DNA from 2 places in the Paenibacillus favisporus genome. Region 1 is predicted to be linked to the other one. Evidence: riboswitches for the same ligand, from Rfam matches in the RefSeq annotation. Region 1 holds a riboswitch; the other holds the start of a gene.
The links. Region 1 has a riboswitch for cyclic di-AMP ahead of ABID47_RS07740 (APC family permease). Riboswitches for the same ligand answer to the same signal wherever they lie in the genome.
Positions count from the first base shown of each region.

Region 2: it holds a riboswitch for cyclic di-AMP, as region 1 does, so the genes downstream of both, ABID47_RS32810 (ubiquitin-like domain-containing protein) here and ABID47_RS07740 (APC family permease) in region 1, are expected to answer to the same signal.

Region 1 covers NZ_JBEPLV010000001.1:1,657,917-1,666,973, forward strand. The annotation lists gene ABID47_RS07725 (NUDIX domain-containing protein) at 89-355, shown strand; gene xerS (tyrosine recombinase XerS) at 466-1,536, opposite strand; gene ABID47_RS07735 (glycoside hydrolase family 3 N-terminal domain-containing protein) at 2,010-4,274, opposite strand; gene ABID47_RS07740 (APC family permease) at 4,561-6,384, opposite strand; cyclic di-AMP (ydaO/yuaA leader) riboswitch at 6,519-6,682, opposite strand; gene ABID47_RS07745 (phosphotransferase enzyme family protein) at 6,888-7,919, opposite strand; gene ABID47_RS07750 (hypothetical protein) at 8,046-8,375, opposite strand; gene ABID47_RS07755 (PrsW family glutamic-type intramembrane protease) at 8,377-9,057, opposite strand, start outside.
Region 2 covers NZ_JBEPLV010000011.1:46,244-55,300, reverse strand. The annotation lists gene rsmI (16S rRNA (cytidine(1402)-2'-O)-methyltransferase) at 1-816, shown strand, start outside; gene ABID47_RS32825 (AbrB/MazE/SpoVT family DNA-binding domain-containing protein) at 1,121-1,375, opposite strand; gene ABID47_RS32820 (HD domain-containing protein) at 1,699-2,979, shown strand; gene ABID47_RS32815 (TatD family hydrolase) at 3,038-3,808, shown strand; cyclic di-AMP (ydaO/yuaA leader) riboswitch at 4,014-4,240, shown strand; gene ABID47_RS32810 (ubiquitin-like domain-containing protein) at 4,511-5,680, shown strand; gene rnmV (ribonuclease M5) at 5,908-6,462, shown strand; gene rsmA (16S rRNA (adenine(1518)-N(6)/adenine(1519)-N(6))-dimethyltransferase RsmA) at 6,459-7,349, shown strand; gene yabG (sporulation peptidase YabG) at 7,406-8,305, shown strand; gene veg (biofilm formation stimulator Veg) at 8,543-8,818, shown strand; gene ABID47_RS32785 (small, acid-soluble spore protein, alpha/beta type) at 8,953-9,057, shown strand, end outside.

The sequences.
Region 1 (9,057 bases):
CATGCAATTTCATTAAGCTAACGAGCAGGGTAGTGTGAGAAGGCTGTGGAATAAATATACAAACATTACTACATGAGGAGGTCGTAATATGCCATTCCCAACGCATATCGTTGCCACAGGTGGATTTGTAGAAGATGGGCAAGGAAATATACTTTTAGTAAAAACTCGTGACGGTGGTTGGGTATACCCTGGAGGACAAGTGGAAGTTGGAGAAAATCTGATAGATGGTTTGATTCGCGAAATCAAAGAGGAAAGTGGAATTGACACTACGGTTAGCTACTTAATTGGTGTCTATTCAAATACAGGGATTTTTATTAAATGGTATGATGGTGTGACTGATGTTCCTTGGGTTTGATTTCGTATGTAAAGACATATGTACAAAATACGAGTTTTGTGAAAATGTGTCAAAAAAACGGCCGGATGACGGCCCAATTTTTTATTTTTATATAATTTACACTACTTCAATCACTTATCCATATTGTTAACGGCTTTTCTCATCTCTTCATCCGTTAAATGCGTATAGATCATCGTCGTCTGGATTGATGAATGCCCCAGCTGGTTCTTTAGCCTCGGTACGTCGTTGTTCTCCAGGTGGTAGCGGGTTGCGAAGGAATGTCTCAAGGAATGCACCGTCAGTGCCGGTTTACCAAACGCTGCAGCGTATTTTTCGATCAGCTTTTCAATCGATCTCGGCGTTAACCGCCGGCTTTTGCCTTTGCGGCCGATTGGCGCTGCTATAAATAAGTAATTTTCTGATTTTTCCGGTACATATCGCGTTTCCCGGATTTTCAAGTAGCTTTCCAGGTCTAATAAGGCTTGCTGGCTAAAATAAACATATTGTTCTTTGTTGCCTTTACGCAGCACGCGCACTTGGCCTTTGTTCATATCCAAATCCTCAATATTGATTCCCGCTACCTCGGATAAACGCAGTCCTGACCCGAGGATCAGCGATACGATGGCCGTATCCCGCTCACGGTTAAATTCGTGGAACCGGACCATACGTTTGTTGCTTTTGTTCAGTTCCCCGAAATCATATGCCACAAACTGCCGGAACTTCTCAAAATCGTCTTCACGTAAGATTTTGCCCTCAATGCGGTTCGCGACAGTTTCTTGGCTTTCCTTAATGGAATTAAAGTCGATCTTAGCCATCACATTTCGTTGAATATACGGCTTGAGATCTGACGTTTCAGCCTTGTTTTGCAGGTAATCAAACAACGACTTTAACGCCGACAATTTCCGGTTGATCGTGTATTTGTTGTTGCCCAGCTGATACTCCAGAAATGACAGAAAATTTTCGACTTCGCGCACGGTCAGTGATTCCAGAACATTCAATTCAATGTCTTTACGATCATCCGCAGCGAGTTTCTCAGCCACAAGCCAATCAAAAAAGATAAGGTAATCGTGGCAGTAATTCAGCAGCGTCGTGTGCAACAGCTTGCGTTTGCGGCTATCGATGTATTCGGTCACGTACCAGGGAAGCTCCGCACATTTATCATCAACGCGTTTCATGTAATGCAGCTTCGTGTTTTTATCCATTTATTGCTAAACCTCCTTATGTACAGAATAACTTATATATATTTATTCGTCAAATTATTATTTTACGTAATTATAAATTATAAAGATGGCCATATAGAATTCAGTATGCGGCGCTTTTTCCTATCACATCCTCTATACCCAGGTTCCAAAAAGCTCCGCGATAAGATACTTATTATCATTACGAATGATCTTCATTGTGCTTTAGTGTTAGTGTAGTTGGCTTAGCTTATAATTTATATATTACGTCATCGAACAATCGCCTAGTTATAGATTTGCACCGCTGATATTCATGGACAGCAACTCCATCTAAATCGTTAAATCGTTCTTATAATAATGAACCTGATCATTTATTTCCGATTATTTAAAAAAGTACAATAAAACCGCGCTTATGCGCGGGCTATTATTGCTAAGTTGTTCTTATTGACCCAACCACTTAAACCCGGTTAGGTCAATAACCACCATCTTGATCATAATTACTTAATTGTCACCGGCAGCACCCCACCGGCTTTCAGTTGGCCTAGAAGCACTTTGATCCCGGCGGCTGTATTTGGCTCCTGCTTACCGTAAACTGCGATACCAGAACGGATGTTCTGAATGTAAATCTTCTCATACGGATTGCCCAGCGATAACAGCGTATAACGCTTGTTACGTTTGTTCATCTCATCGATCAACGTTTGATCATCGGCCCAGCCAAACTGACTGGCCACGTTACGGAACTGATATGAAGCCAGGATGACGTAATCCGCTTGATCCACCGCCTGAAGCGCCTCATTCGTTTTTCCTTGCCCGACTAGGGCTGTTACTGTTTTCAGCGATAGGTTATTTGCAGTTTGCTTCAGCTGTCTCTCGAGCTGCTTCACCTGCTCCTCATCGGCTGCGACAATCGCAACCCGATCGCCTTGACGAATTTGATCCGGCTGCGCACCGTCACGGCCGGCTAACAAGGTGACCGCTCGCTCTGCGATTTCCCGCTCCACTGTACGATGCTTCTCGGAACCAATGACACCATTAAGCGCGGCCAATTGCTGCGTAAGGCTTTCGCTGCGGTCAAACAAACCGTATTTCGCTTTCAGCTCCAAAATCCGTTTCACTGATGAATGGATGGTTTCGATCGGTATCTCCCCGCTCTTCACTGCGTTCACCAGCGTTTGGTGCGCGGTTGCCGGATCTTGCGGCATGAGGATGATATCCACACCTGCGGAAACGGCACGTACCACAGCTTGATTTTCGCCAAAATGCTCCGCGATCGCATTCATCGTGAAGGCATCGGAAATGATGACGCCTTTGTATCCAAGCTCCCCCCGGAGCAATCCGGTCAGTACCTTCTTGGATAACGTAGCAGGAATCGGCACGCTGCTTCCGTCCTTGAGCGATGTGACGTGATCGTTATCTACAGCTGGAAACGCTATATGTGCGGTCATGATCATCTCTACTCCGTTATCGATGGCAGACCGGAACGGTTTGAGCTCCACCGCATCGAGCCGCTCCCGATCATGCGAAAGCACCGGCATTCCCAAATGGGAGTCTACAACCGTATCCCCATGGCCGGGAAAATGCTTGACCGCCGCGATCACTCCCGATTGCCGAAGTCCTTGGATCTCGGCAAGACCCATTCGTGTCACCAAATCCGGATTCGAGCTAAACGACCGCATTCCGATAATCGGATTATCCGGATTGCTGTTAATGTCGAGCACCGGCGCAAAATTGACCTGCAGCCCGAGCGCCTTCAACTCCTCCCCGGTCAGCCGTCCGGCCGCTTCGGCGAGCGTTGTATCTCCAGTTGCACCCAGCGCCATTTGACCCGGCAGATTCGTACCTCCGGGGATTCGTTTAACGACCCCGCCTTCCTGGTCGATGCCAAGGAACAGCGGAATGTCGCCTGCCTCCATCTGCAGATCATGCGTCAGAGTGGTGACCTGCCGAACGTCTACGATATTTTTATCGAAAAGAATAAGTCCGCCCAAATCCTGATCATGAACGCTGCGTTTGACCCCTTCATTGACCGTAGTCGTCACTTGCCCGTTCCATTGCCTGATGTCAGGCATGAGCATTTGGCCGACCTGCTCGCTTACGGTCATGTACGACATCAGCTTATCCCAATCCTGTGCCTGAATGGCTCCTTGACGTTCGAAGCGAATGACCCGTGACATAAATACGGCAAACTCCGCTCGCGTCACAGATCGGTCCGGACGAAAGGTGCCATCCGAATATCCGCCGATCAATCCGTTGGAGCTCATCATGAGAATAGGCGCTGCCGCCCAATGCTTTGCTGTATCCGTCAATGTTACGGGGTGCTGGCCTTTTACGAGTGAATAGGCCCGTGTAAGAAACGCCGCCGTTTCGGCACGGCTCATCGGTGCATCCGGATGGAATGTGCTGTCAGGAAATCCGCTGGCCAGCCCATGTTTTGCGGCGATGGCAATTTCAAGATAAAAAGGATGGTTCTTAGGCACATCTGTATAGGCCATGCCGCCGTCCGCTTCTTGCTGCAGCTCCTGCGGATAAAGTTCCCGCACCATGAAAGTAACGGCCTGCGCTCTTGTGACTTGCCTTTCAGGCATAAATTTCCCATTGCCATATCCGGCGACGGTTCCCCGTTCGGCCATATAGGTGATGCCGTCTTCCGCCCACTTCGAGTGCTGCAGATCAATAAATCGTTCTTCCGCAGCTGTGCTTCCTGCCCATACGAGCACAGAACCGAGTACGGCACCGAATATCGTCATCAGTTTTACATTCATCTGCTCCACTCCTGTTGCTGTTCTAGGTACGATGATTAGACGCGAGTGACATACCGTTTGTTGCGATATTGCCTCGACTCCAGACACATCATGAAAAAAGGCATCCCCTACTCTGCAGGAAATAAGCCCTTACTCATAAGCCCTTACTCATAAGCCATTACGCTCAAGCCATTATTCCCACGGGATTACCCTTTCCCTTCATATATATCCGCTGCATTTACGCAAAAAAAGACCGCCGGCACAGATGCCGGGGCCTGATTACGAATGGTTTGAACCATCTGAATCGCTATTTTTTTAAATGATACGGTACCGTCGTCACAACAACATCTTTGCGGAATAAAAGATAAGTCCGAATCATCAAGCTCGTCTGGTTGTGCAGCAGATTGTGCCAGCTTTTCTTTGGAATAAACTGCGGAATGATCACCGTGACCTGGTAGTTGGATTCGCTCGCTTTCCGGTGCACCGTATCGATAAATTTGCTAAGCGGATGAATGATGCTCCGGTACGGAGAATGCAGCGTCACAAGGCGCACGTCGGGCCGCCATTTTTGCCATTTTTCCTCAAACCGGTTCTCCTCTTCACGTTCAAACGGAATATATACCGCAATGATCTGATCCGCCGCCAGTGACTTCGCATAATTCAGGGAATGCTCCACGACATGCGTTATGCCCGAAACGGGGAGAATGATCACATTGCCTTCAATCGGTACCGCCGGCTCACACGTCGACAGCCGCAGCTGCTCGCCAACCGCCTCATAATGCTTCTTGATCCGGTGGATCAGATACACGATCAGCGGCAAAAAGATCAGTACCGGCCAGATCTGCGCAAACTTGGTTGCGAAGAACATCACCGACACCGTGAAGCTGATCAGCGCGCCGATCGTATTGATCACGAGCTTCGTCACCCAACCCTGCGGTTTTTCCCGGATCCACTTGACGATCATTCCCGTTTGCGAGAGCGTGAAAGGGATAAATACCCCTACCGCGTATAGTGGGATCAAATGTTCCGTCTGTCCGTGGAAGGCGACGATCAGCACGATGGACAGTAGCCCAAGAATGATGATTCCGTTCGAATATCCCAATCGGTCGCCACGGACGGTAAACATCCGGGGAATAAACCGGTCTTTGGCTAAATTGACCGCCAGCAGCGGAAACGCCGAATATCCGGTATTGGCCGCCAGGATCAAGATCAGTGCCGTCGTGCCCTGGATGAAAAAGTACATAAAATTCCGTCCGAACGTCTGATTGGCAATCTGAGATACGACCGTCTCCTGGGAATTTGGGGATATGCCCAAATAATAAGCAAGAAATACGATGCCCGAGAAGAGTACAGCCAGCAGAATCCCCATTGCCATCAAGGTTTTCGCCGCATTGTTCGGGGCCGGATCTTTGAAGTTCGGAATGGCGTTCGAGATCGCTTCGACCCCGGTCAGGGCGGAGCTGCCCGAAGCAAAAGCTTTTAAGAGCAGGAACAGGCTGATCCCCGCCACCGGCGTCCCGACCGGCGTATGCAAATGCGGTGAAACGTGACCGGTCACGATGTTGTACATACCGACGCCGATCAAGATGAACAGCGCGAAGGCGAACAGATACACCGGATAAGCCAGGATGGAGGCCGACTCGGTGACGCCCCGCAAATTCAGCAGCGTAATGAGGATGACGAAGGTGACGGCAATCCCCACCGTATGCTCGTGCAGCGCCGGAAACGCCGAAGTCAGCGCGTCCGTGCCAGCCGAAACGCTGACCGCAACAGTCAAAATGTAATCTACCAGCAGCGATCCGCCGGCCACCAGCCCGGGATAGATTCCCAGATTCTGTTTGGAGACGACGTAAGCGCCGCCGCCATGCGGATAAGCGAAGATGATCTGCCGGTAGGATAAAATGAGTGCAGCCAGCAAAATCAATACGCCGATTCCGATCGGTATCGAATACCAGAACGCCGCCGTGCTGATTGTGACAAGAACCAGCAAAATTTGCTCCGGCCCATACGCTACGGACGACAGCGCATCGGAGGATAGAATGGCCAAAGCTTTTTTCTTGTTCAGTTTTTGTTCTCCCAATTCGGTAGACTTCAGCGGCCGTCCAATCAGAAGTCTTTTCAATGCTGCCATAAATGTTTGTCACCGCCAGTGTTAGAGTTGAAATGCTCATGATGTACCCGTTAGACACGTGCTCAACCCTTTTTGGGCACAACAAAAAAAGCCGCAGGAAAGCTGGACCTTCCCGTGGCTTTACGCGCACGACAAATCCCTCTTTCAAAACGCTTACGAGGTTAGCTGACGGATTCGGGACCGAAAGTATCCCTACACTTAATAAATGAACATCAAGTGATTCACCCCTGGGACGAAGGCTTAACTTCCTCCCTTTGGTTCCCCCGCTCCTGATTTCAGAATTCAGCGATCAAGGAGTATTACGTTTCAGGTTCACAAGTTCACGATTACGAATTGAATCTTACTCCTTCCGGATGCCTGCTGTAAAGAAGCAAACGGTTTGAGATACGTATGAAAAAATTCAAAAGAACTTCATGTCAACGCTTACAAAGGCGGTAATCTATTAATTTCTGGCTGTAGCTGTGCATATCGCTTGTTTACGCTATTAAATTCATATCAGGCTTCTAAATATTTCGATCCGCCGCATTCCTCAGTGAAGCCTCTACGTTCTCCAAGCGGTTCAAGCAGTGATGCCGGACCATTTCGAGGTCGTTATCCAGCTGGTCCGGCTCCAGGTCGCGATGCAAAATATTCATGCACCAATGGGTCAGGTTTCTCAAATGATGGCGGTATGCATAATAACGCAGCAAATCCGGGTTCAGCTCCATCTGTTGTCCTAGTTCCTGCTCATACCCTGTGAGAAAATGACCCAGTCCGTCCCCGATATACCCCACGATATCCAGCTCTGGTGGCGCAAGCATGGCTGCTTCCCAATCCAGAACGACCAGCCGGCCGTCCGCGGTCTCCATCAGATTCCCTCCCCACAGATCACCGTGGCAGAGCACATTGGGGGGCGGGTCAAGCACGAGACGTTCACGAACCCCTGTTATCTGGTGCAGCAGCTCGGTTATGCGCGTTTGCTGAGGGATAACAAGCTCACGCAGCAGCTGGCTAGCGGGACTTGCACCGGGCTGAAGATGCTCAAGCTGCTCCAGGCATTGGATCAAATGTTCGGAGAAGGAGACATCATACGTTTCACTCGAAAGGCCGGATGTGGCAGTAAAGGGAATCAACTTCCGAATCCGCGCAGCCAGTCGTCCAATACGCTCCAAGTTATGCTTGGAAAACGGGTAAGCTTCAGCCCAGGTCTCCCCTTCGATAAATTGAAACAGCACCGCTGTGCAATCGGAGAGGGAAAGCAGGAAAGCACCGCTTAAGGTTCGAAACGGACAGGGCAGCTCCACAAAGCGGCCGGTCTGATGCAATTCCCACATAAACGGCACATAACGGCTGCACCGAAGGATGCCTTGGCGGTGGCTGTCATTGCTATGGTCAAACAGTTTCATATAGTATCGCGTTCCGTTTTCTCCCTCCACCCGGTAAGAATAGGCTGAATCTCCATAAGGGATAAAAATAAGCCTCCGGGCAGCGATTCCGTAAGCTTCGTTCAAGTGATGCACAAAAGCCCCTTCGTCCATTCGATAAGACTGCCTCACTTCGCTCTCCCCTTTCCCTTTTCATCACGTAGCGCGGATAAAAGCAATCAAGCCCGGTGTCTGTGTAACCCGGACTTGATCGCAATCACCTCGTATGAGATTAGAATCATCTATTATTCACCAATGCTAACCGATGTAGACAACCGCACCGCGGCGCCTGTACGCTTTCGGCAGTTCCGTCTCGAGCAGCTCGAGTCTGCGTAACATGTGGTCGAGGTCATCCCCATGCATGTGGCTTCGCGCCCATTCTTTAAGCTGGGACACTTCGCCCAAGACAGCTGGGATGTCCTCGGACTCAACGTCCGTACCGTCCTGGAAAAGCGCGACCCACTGCAAGTTCAACTCTTCCACCGCCGGCACCCAGTATTTCTGGAAAAAGGATTCCGTCGCCACCGGCAGCATAAAGGACCGTTCAAATTCGTCTTCCGGGTCCACGATAATTGCGCTGATTGACATGTTATTTCACCCCAAATCGAATGTTGAATGTATAATCCGGGAATTCTTGACGCAGCTTGTTCAAGCTGTTCTCCGCGGCTGCCCGTAACGCCGGCGAGTCCCCGTCCAGCTGAAACTCGAAATGCCGGATTCCTTTGATTTGCTCCAGCGTCGGGATCTCCGTCGTTCCGTCAGGCGTTGTTCGCGTCCCAACCGCCTTCTGCATCAGGTTGTTGATCCGCACCTTCGTTTTCTGGTACAACTGCTTATCTGTAAATTGCTGCGGCGTCTGCTGCGGCTTGCCCGTTTTTGGATGGATGCGGTCGAGCCCTTGCGCCGACTTGGCTTCATAGAAGATGCCCTTCTCCAGATCGACGCCGTCAAACTCCCCAAGCGCTCCGTTCTTGGCATCGTGGAGCTCTACCCCGCGGTACTTCGCTTTGCTCCAATGCACATAATCGTCTGCATCGTTCTTCGGCGGCTGCTCCTCGGGATCTTTCTCTTTCTTTGGCGGAGGATCCTCCCCATCCGGCTTATGCGGCTTCTTGGGCAGGTCGGGTTCCGGCTTCGGCTCCTTTCGCCGTTTAAGCAGCTTCTCCAACCAATCCTTCAGCCTGCTGCCGCCTTTCTTACCGAAGCGTTCGGCCAGCCTGCCGAACGGAACACGGCTCAGCGCCAGCGCAAGCAGCGTAGAGATCGCATT
Region 2 (9,057 bases), on a different contig from region 1:
GCCACACCCATCGGCAATTTGGAGGACATGACGTTTCGGGCGGTAAACACGCTAAAGGCCTGTGACATCATCGCCGCAGAGGATACAAGGCAGACGCGAAAGCTGCTCACCCATTTCGACATTTCCCCGTCTATGTTGTTCAGTTATCATGAGCATAATAAGGCGGCAAGCGGACCCGAATTAATACGCTATATAATAGAAGGAAAAAATTTGGCTCTCGTCAGCGATGCCGGTCTGCCGGCGATTTCCGACCCCGGGGCCGACCTCGTCCAGCTGGCGTTGGAACAAGGAATTTCCGTTATCCCGGTCCCGGGTGCCAATGCTGCGTTATCCTCCCTGATCGTGTCGGGACTTCCGACCGAGCGCTTTACGTTTATCGGTTTTCTTCCCCGGGAACGCAAAGAGATTCAAGCGGTGCTGGAGCCGCTGCAGGCGGCATCCGGAACGCTGCTGTTTTACGAATCGCCTCATCGGGTAATGAAGACACTCAAGGCCATCCTTGAATTTCTCGGCAATCGGAGAATTGTGCTTGCCCGTGAGCTGACCAAACGATATGAGGAGTTTGTCAGGGGAACCATTGAAGAGTGCCTCGAGTATCTGGAGGAGCATGCCCCGCTTGGCGAATACTGCCTCGTTCTGGAAGGCGCGGATCCGAAGGAGGAACAGAAGCAGCGGGATGCTTGGTGGCAGGAGTTGACCGTGGAAGAGCATGTGCAGCATTACGAAGGGGAAGGATTGCCAAGGAAAGACGCCATGAAGAAGGCAGCCGCCGACCGCGGCGTTTCCAAAAGGGATGTATATAACGCGCTGTTGTAATGAATGCAGTGGTGAGGGAGCAGTAGGTAAAAGAGAGAGATTGGGTGCATAAACCACATTTTTGAAAAGACAGTCGCCTTTTATAGGGATGAAAGTTTTTCCGAAGATAGGGAATTTGTGGCAAAATGGAAGCAGCCGGGGTGGGACGTCGTGCGGCTGCTCCTCTTCTCCTTGGAGCGGTCATATCGTCTTCAATCAAAAAAAATGCCTCCCACGGCCGGGTTCTGAGCCGAGGAGACACCAAGGAGATATGAAAAAGGTTAGAATTAACAATTTGAATTACTCTTATTATATACTAAAAATCTTAATTTGTCACAGGTGTTGGGATTTCTGATATGCAATCGTGACAAACAATTTTTCCTTTGAAGTAAGTAACATTCTCGGCATTGCCGCAGAAGATGCAGGCCGGTTCGTATTTCTTGAGCATAATACGTTCTCCGTCCACGTAAATCTCAAGTGCGTCTTTCTCTCCAATGCCCAAGGTACGGCGCAGTTCAATGGGGATAACTACCCGACCCAGTTCGTCTACCTTTCTTACAATACCAGTTGATTTCATCATAACTGATCATTGCTCCTCTCGCCATAGTTTTAAAATGTCATAATTCGACAACGTTCTCTCTTTAATGATATCAATAATACCAACGATTCCCAAAACAGTCAACCAGTAAATTTGGTTCAATAACCTTACAAATAGCATAACAGCTAGGAAATCACTCATATCAGGATTCTTTTCCAATTATATCGCCTTGGTAGTATAATGTCGATTTGGAAAACCTTAATTCTGCTTATTTCGACATGTATCGACACTAATTGTCAAAAATATTTCAAAATTAAAACACTTAACAACCCGAATTTCACAAAATGAATGGAGTTGACCTGAACATGAACCCACTAAGTGAGGAAAAGGTTTTTAAAGATCCGGTTCACAATTATATTCACGTCCAGGACTCCACGATTTGGAGGCTCATTAATACAACCGAATTTCAGCGCTTGCGGCGGATCCGGCAGCTTGGAACCTCGTATTTGACGTTTCATGGAGCGGAGCACAGCCGTTTCTCCCATTCTTTAGGGGTATATGAGATTACACGGCGGATTATTTCGCAATTTGAGCGCAGCGGATATCCGGATTGGCCGAAAGAAGAGAGGCTGCTGACGCTGTGTGCGGCGCTGCTGCACGACCTCGGACACGGCCCCTTTTCCCATTCGATTGAAGAGGCCTTTCATATGAATCATGAAGACTGGACGCGCCGGATTGTCACCGGAGATACGGAAGTGAATGACATTTTGAGCGAGATCGCCCCGGACTTCCCGGACAAGGTATCCGCCGTCATCGCGAAGACCTATGATAAACCGATTGTGGTGAACCTCGTTTCGAGCCCCTTGGATGCCGACCGGATGGATTACCTGCTTCGGGATGCCTATTATACCGGGGTGAACTACGGCACGATTGATATTGACCGTATTTTACGGATGCTCCGTCCTTACCAGGGGAGAGTAGTGGTCAAGGAGTCCGGGATGCATGCCGTGGAGGATTATTTGATGTCGAGGTACCAGATGTACTGGCAGGTCTACTTCCATCCGGTAACCCGCAGTTCAGAAATTATTTTGCGCCAAATATTCCGGCGGGCCAAGGAGCTGTACCAGGATGGTTATCCATTTGGCTTTATGGTCGAGCCGCTACCGCAGCTCTTTGAAGACAAACTGGACGTGCAAGCTTATCTGAAGCTGGACGAGGCGCTGATTCAAACGGCCTTCCTCCAGTGGTCCTATGAGGACGACCGCATACTCAGCGAGCTGTGCACCCGATTTATGCACCGCAAACTGTATAAATATGTAGAAATGGACTCCGTCGATTTGGAAATGATCGATGAAATCCGCCGGGAGTTTGGACAAGCCGGAATGAACCCGGAATATGATCTGGAGATTGATTTTCCGACCGATCTTCCTTACGATGTATTTCGTCCGGGTGACGAGTCGAGCCAGAAACAGATCCTGCTGCTCGACCGCCAGGAGCAGCTGCGGGAAATATCCGAGGTGTCGGATATTGTCCGTTCCATCAGCGGCATTCACCGCGGGAAATATCACTTGTATTATCCGGAAGATAAACTGGAAAAGGCGATAACCGATCTTTCTCCTTCGATTTCCCGCATTTTCAAGCTTTAATGACAAAATACCGTACGAAAAGGAACATGGGGTACCGACAAGAAAGGAGTTCAAATTCATGGAACTGTTCGACACGCACACCCATCTGGATGCGCAACAATTCGACGAGGACCGGGAGCGGGTCATTGATAATGCTGTACAAGCCGGTGTAACCCGGATGATCAACGTTGGTTTTAACCGGGAGACGATTCCATCGACGATGAAGCTGGTGGAAACGTATGATTTTATATATGCGGCCATAGGCTGGCATCCGCAGGACGCCGTTTTTATGCAGGAAGGCGATCTGGAGTGGATTGCATCCTTATGCAGTCATCCCAAGGTGGTGGCCATCGGTGAAATTGGACTGGATTACTACTGGGACACCTCGCCGAAGGACGTGCAGCACAGGGTTCTCCGCCAGCAAATTGGACTGGCTCGAGAGCTCAACATGCCAATTGTTATACATAACCGGGACGCCCATGAGGATATCGTGAAAATATTACGGGAAGAGAAGGCCGGCGAGGTCGGCGGCGTCATGCACTCATTCTCGGGGAGCTGGGAAACGGCGAAGCTGTGCCTGAATATGGGCTTCCATCTTTCGTTTGGCGGACCTATTACGTTCAAGAATGCCAGAGTCCCCAAAGAGGTCCTGGCTCAGGTTCCGATGGACAGGCTGCTCATCGAAACCGACTCTCCTTATCTCACGCCGCACCCCTTCCGAGGGAAGAGAAACGAGTCGGCAAACGTCCGACTGGTCGCTGAGGCGGCAGCCCAGATTAAGGGGGTTGACCTGGAGGAAATTGCCCAGATTACCACCCGAAATGGGCTGGAACGATTTGGAATTGTGTGAAATCGGGAGAAAAACAGCCAAAAAAATGAGCATGAGCGAATGATTAAAGAATTTTAACAAACAAAACGCCGAATATTACATTTTTTTAACCACTTTTTCAAATAAACGTGGTTGATTACCGCTTTACAACATGCATCAAAACAGGATATCATCTTTTCAGTGAATCATTGAGCTGTCGTTAAGGTCTTACCTTCGCAGCTTTCATGAACCAGTCTCGCTGAGTCTCCCGCATGGGAGAACGGGGGAACCAATACTGGAGTGGGTCATGACAGACCGGAAGCGGTCCCATGCTCGCAAACGTATTTGATTTCTTTCTTGGGTCTCTGGGGTGAATTGAACGGCTTTACGCCATGAGCGTAAGGACGCGAATAGGGCGGCTCTCTTTCGCCCGAACCCGACAGCTAACCCCGTAAGCGGATAAAGAGAGGTACCCTCGTGCATGACAATTCCGATATTCAGACATCCGGAAGCCACGAAAGAGTCCTCGTAAGCTCTTTTCTATCGGCTTCTTTTGTTTTGAATAAAGGAGAGGCAGTCATCATACTGTTGTATAACAGGAGGTGACAAATCATGATGGAGAGATTGGTTCATGGTGCAAGAACGCATGCTTTCTGTGGGTTCTTGTAAAAAATTGAGTATAGTCGCGTCAAATACAATCATGCATAACTCTAGACGGCGAGGCTATGAAGGAGGATCGAGAAAGTGGGCGTTTTCCAACCAGAGAAGACCCATGATTCAAAAATCTCCAGCATGTCTTACGCATTGCGATGGAAGCATGAGAATTTGCGCCAGATCTCCACTGCAGCTATCGTTTCAATCGCGGTTACCCTGATGATCTTGCTACTCGTGTACAGTCAATCGCGAAAACAAGTTTATTTGGTAGTAGACGGTCAAATGAAATCTGTACAGACCAATACATCTTTACTTCAAGAAATGCTGGATGAGCAGGAAATCAGTCTGAAACCCGAGGACCAAATATCGATGCCGCTGAGCGGGGCTATATCCGACGGCGACAAGGTCGTGATCGACCGCGCGAGTCCTGTGAAGGTGACGGCTGATGGTGCAACGAAGCATTTGTATACAACGGCCAAAACGGTCGGCGACGTGCTGAAAGAAACCGGCGTCAAAGTCAAGGAAACGGACATTGTCACTCCGGCTGTCGAAACGGCGGTCTCCACCAACACGGACATCCGGATCGTCCGGATGAACAAACAAGTGGTACAGCGTCATGAATCCCTCCCCTTCCGGGTGGTCAAAACCTCCGACCCCAGCATTTACAAAGGCGAGTCGCGGGTGATTCAGCAGGGAGCTCCTGGCGTCATGGTGCAGTACATTGAGAAGAAGTACAAAGACGGCAAGCTGGTGTCCATGAAGATGGTGGGCAAAAAAGTGGAGACGGTGACCAAGGATAAGGTCATTGCCGTCGGCACGAAGAAAAAGCCTGTTCCCGTAGTGACCGAAGTCAAAACAGCCGTTGCCAAAGCTTCTTCTACCCCTGCCAAGGTGAAGAAGGTCAGCAGCAGCAGTAACAACCGGGTCAGCAAGGCCGGCGTTGACTTTTCCTACAAGAAGCTGATCAAAGTATCCATGACCGCTTATTCGTCTGGCGAGTCCGGAGTCGGCACACGCACCGCCACAGGAACACGCGTCGCGGAAGGCCGCACGATTGCGGTTGATCCAAGCGTCATTCCTTTGGGATGGTGGGTTTACATTGAAGGCATTGGCTTCCGTCGTGCGGAAGACACGGGCGGAGCCATTAAGGGAAATAAAATCGATATATACTACGATTCCGTCCAGCAAGCACGCAATTTTGGCCGTAAATCCGGCCTTAAGGTGTACGTGATTGGTCCGGTCAAACCGGAGCTGAACTAATTTCGTTTTACTTTGCCATTCTAATGTTATAGTATTATGATCATGAAAATGTCATGCTAAAGAAGAGGAGCATTCCTCTTCTTTTTGTTGTTAATTTACAGCAGTTTGTCTATACCGGGACCCCGCAAAGTACCTGAACAGGCATCACGGTTTATGCCCACTTGCAGGGACTTGGCTGTCCGGCGGCATTGACGGGTATAATGTACTCGAAAGGAAGACAGGAAATCATGATTAAAGAAGTCATTGTGGTGGAAGGCCGGGATGATACCGTGGCCGTGAAGCGGGCGGTGGATGCCGATACGATCGAGACGGGCGGCTCCGCCATCAATGCGCGAATACTCCAGCGGATCGCGCTGGCTCAGGAACGGCGGGGGGTCATTGTGCTGACGGACCCGGACCACGCCGGCGAAAGAATCCGCAAAATCATTTCGGCCAAGGTGCCCGGCTGCAAGCATGCGTTTATCCCGGAGGCCGATGCTACCCGCAAGGGGGATATCGGTGTTGAGAACGCCTCGCCTGCGGCGATCCGCAGAGCTCTGGAGCGGGTTCACACCTCTTATGAGGGGGCGGAAAGCCAGATCGACATGGAGGACCTGATGGAGGCGGGGCTGATGGTGCACCCGAATGCCGCCGCCCGGCGGATGGCGATGGGCAACCTCCTCGGTATTGGCTACTGCAACGGCAAGCAATTTTATAAGCGACTCGCCATATTTCAAATATCCCGCGAAGAATTCGCGGATGCGCTTGCCCGTATCGAAGATGAAGGAGGCCGGACAACGTGAACGGCATGGACGACATCGCCACACCAAGGCGAACCAAAGAAATTATCCAGCGTCACGGTTTTTCATTCAAGAAGAGCCTGGGGCAAAATTTTTTGATTGACCAAAATATTTTAAATAAAATCGTGGATGCGGCCGGGCTCGATTCCACGAAGGGTGCCCTGGAGATCGGTCCCGGCATCGGCGCCCTGACCGAGAAGCTGGCCCAGCAGGCGGGGGCCGTCACGGCGGTTGAGATCGACCAGAGGCTGATTCCGATCCTCGAGGAGGTTCTCGCCCCATACCCCGGCGTAAAGGTACATCATGGGGATGTACTGAAGACAGACCTCGCTGCATTGTTTAAGAGCAATTTTGCCGGCGTATCCAAAGTCAGCGTCGTGGCCAACCTTCCGTACTATGTGACGACGCCGATCTTGATGAAGCTGCTGGAGGAGCGGCTCCCGCTGGAGAACATCGTCGTGATGATCCAGAGGGAGGTGGCGGACCGGATGGCCGCCCGGCCGGGCACGAAGGACTACGGCAGCCTGAGCATCGCCGTGCAGTATTACAGCGTGCCGGAGCTGGTGTGTATCGTGCCGAAGACGGTATTCATTCCACAGCCGAACGTTGAATCGGCAGTGATCCGTCTGGCCGTGCGGGAACAGCCGCCGGTTGCGGTGGACGATGAGCGGCATTTCTTCGAGGTGGTACAAGCATCGTTCGCTCAGCGGCGGAAGACGATATCGAACAATCTGAAAAGCCGCTTCTTCCCCACAGAGGGACGGGAGCGCCTGGATCAGCTGCTGCAGGCAGCGGGAATTGACCCATCCCGCCGCGGCGAGACGCTCAGCATTGAGGAATATGCCGTGCTTAGCAACCTGCTGCGGAAGGAAGGCATCGGCTTAAATTAAACAAAAGATGAACCAATAGGGGGATTCGCCCATACCATGGGGTAGGGGTGATGTTCATGAATATTGGAGACCTGGTCGTGCGCAGATCCTACGGCGGCGATATCGCGTTCCGCGTCGAGGATTTGCGCAGGGACGAAGCGGTGATTAAGGGAACGGAGTTCAGACTTCTGGCGGATTCGCCGCTCGATGATCTGGTAAGGGTCCCTTATGCGCCGGTAAGCGAAAAAACCGAGAAAGCAAATATTAGAGCAAACGAGTCGCTCAGTTTACTGAAACGTCACCGTCAGGAGCAGACCCAGCGGAATCAGGCCACCTTGAGCGGAAGCGGGGAATGGGGAACAGCTGAGCCGGCTTATTTCGAAGTCCCCGGGAAGGTGCTTCATCTGGATGGAGATCCGAATTATTTGAAAAAGAGCCTGAGCCTGTATGAGCAGCTTCGGGTTCCGGCCGAGGGCCATTATGTGAATGAGGCGGGGATGGCGGACGCCCTGTACCGGCTGCTGCCTCGGGTCCGGCCGGATATTGTGGTGATCACGGGCCATGACGGCGTACTGAAGCATCGCCAAAATCATGATTTGTACAGCTTGAACAGCTATAAAAACTCGCAAAACTTCGTCAGGGCGATTCAGGTGGCGCGCCAGTTTGAGCGCCATTACGATCAGATGACGATTATCGCCGGCGCATGCCAGTCGCACTTTGAGGCGCTGCTGCAGGCCGGAGCCAACTTTGCCAGCTCTCCGGGGCGCATCTTGATTCATGCCCTGGATCCGGTATATGTTGCCGCCAAGGCTTCGTTTACATCGGTTAGAGATACGATCAATATGACGGATGTGCTTCACAATACGATCAGCGGTACGCAGGGCGTCGGGGGCATTGAAACCCGCGGGAGCTACCGCATCGGCCTGCCCCGGCTTAACGACTTAACCAAGCTTAAGGTGACGCCGTCGGCCATTTAACATATCCGGAAATGCCATGCAAAGCACTTGACCTGACAGCATAACGAAATGCAGGAACCGTAATCTGCCGGCGGATTGCGGTTTTTTGTTGTTATCCGGGTGTAAGCAGAAATGAGCTGGGTTTTCGCAAAAAAATTCGTTGACAACATAAAATTGATGCTGATATAATTATTGTTTTGATTTGACAAAACCATCTTTTCGAGTTATAATGGACAAGGAAAGAGGTGGTCGTCGACAATGGCTAAAAATACGCTGTTGGAAATCAAACGCAATCTCGAAGCTCACGTGGGTCAGAAGATTTCGCTTCGGGCTAACGGTGGTCGTCGCAAGACCGTCGAGCGTACTGGTGTTTTGGAAGAAACGTACCCATCTGTTTTTATTGTGAAATTGGATCAAGAGCATCAAACCTTTAAACGTGTTTCATACAGCTATGCCGATATTCTTACGGAATCCGTGGAGGTTATTATTTGCGATGATAATACCGGCACCCGGATCGAGTTGGAGAAAGCGTAACTTTAATGACAAAACAGCCTTCCTGATGGAGGGCTGTTTTTAGTTGGCAGAGGGATATGGAATGAGGAGCGGTCGGGAGCGGGATAATACTTATGGCAGCAGCCTAATTCCGATGGAACCAAAGGAGGATGTTCATGAGCCGCAGACGCCGCAGTGTCATGTCGGATGAGCTGAAGAATGAGCTGGCTAAGGATTTGGGATTTTACGAAACCGTCCAGCAGGAAGGGTGGGGAGGTATT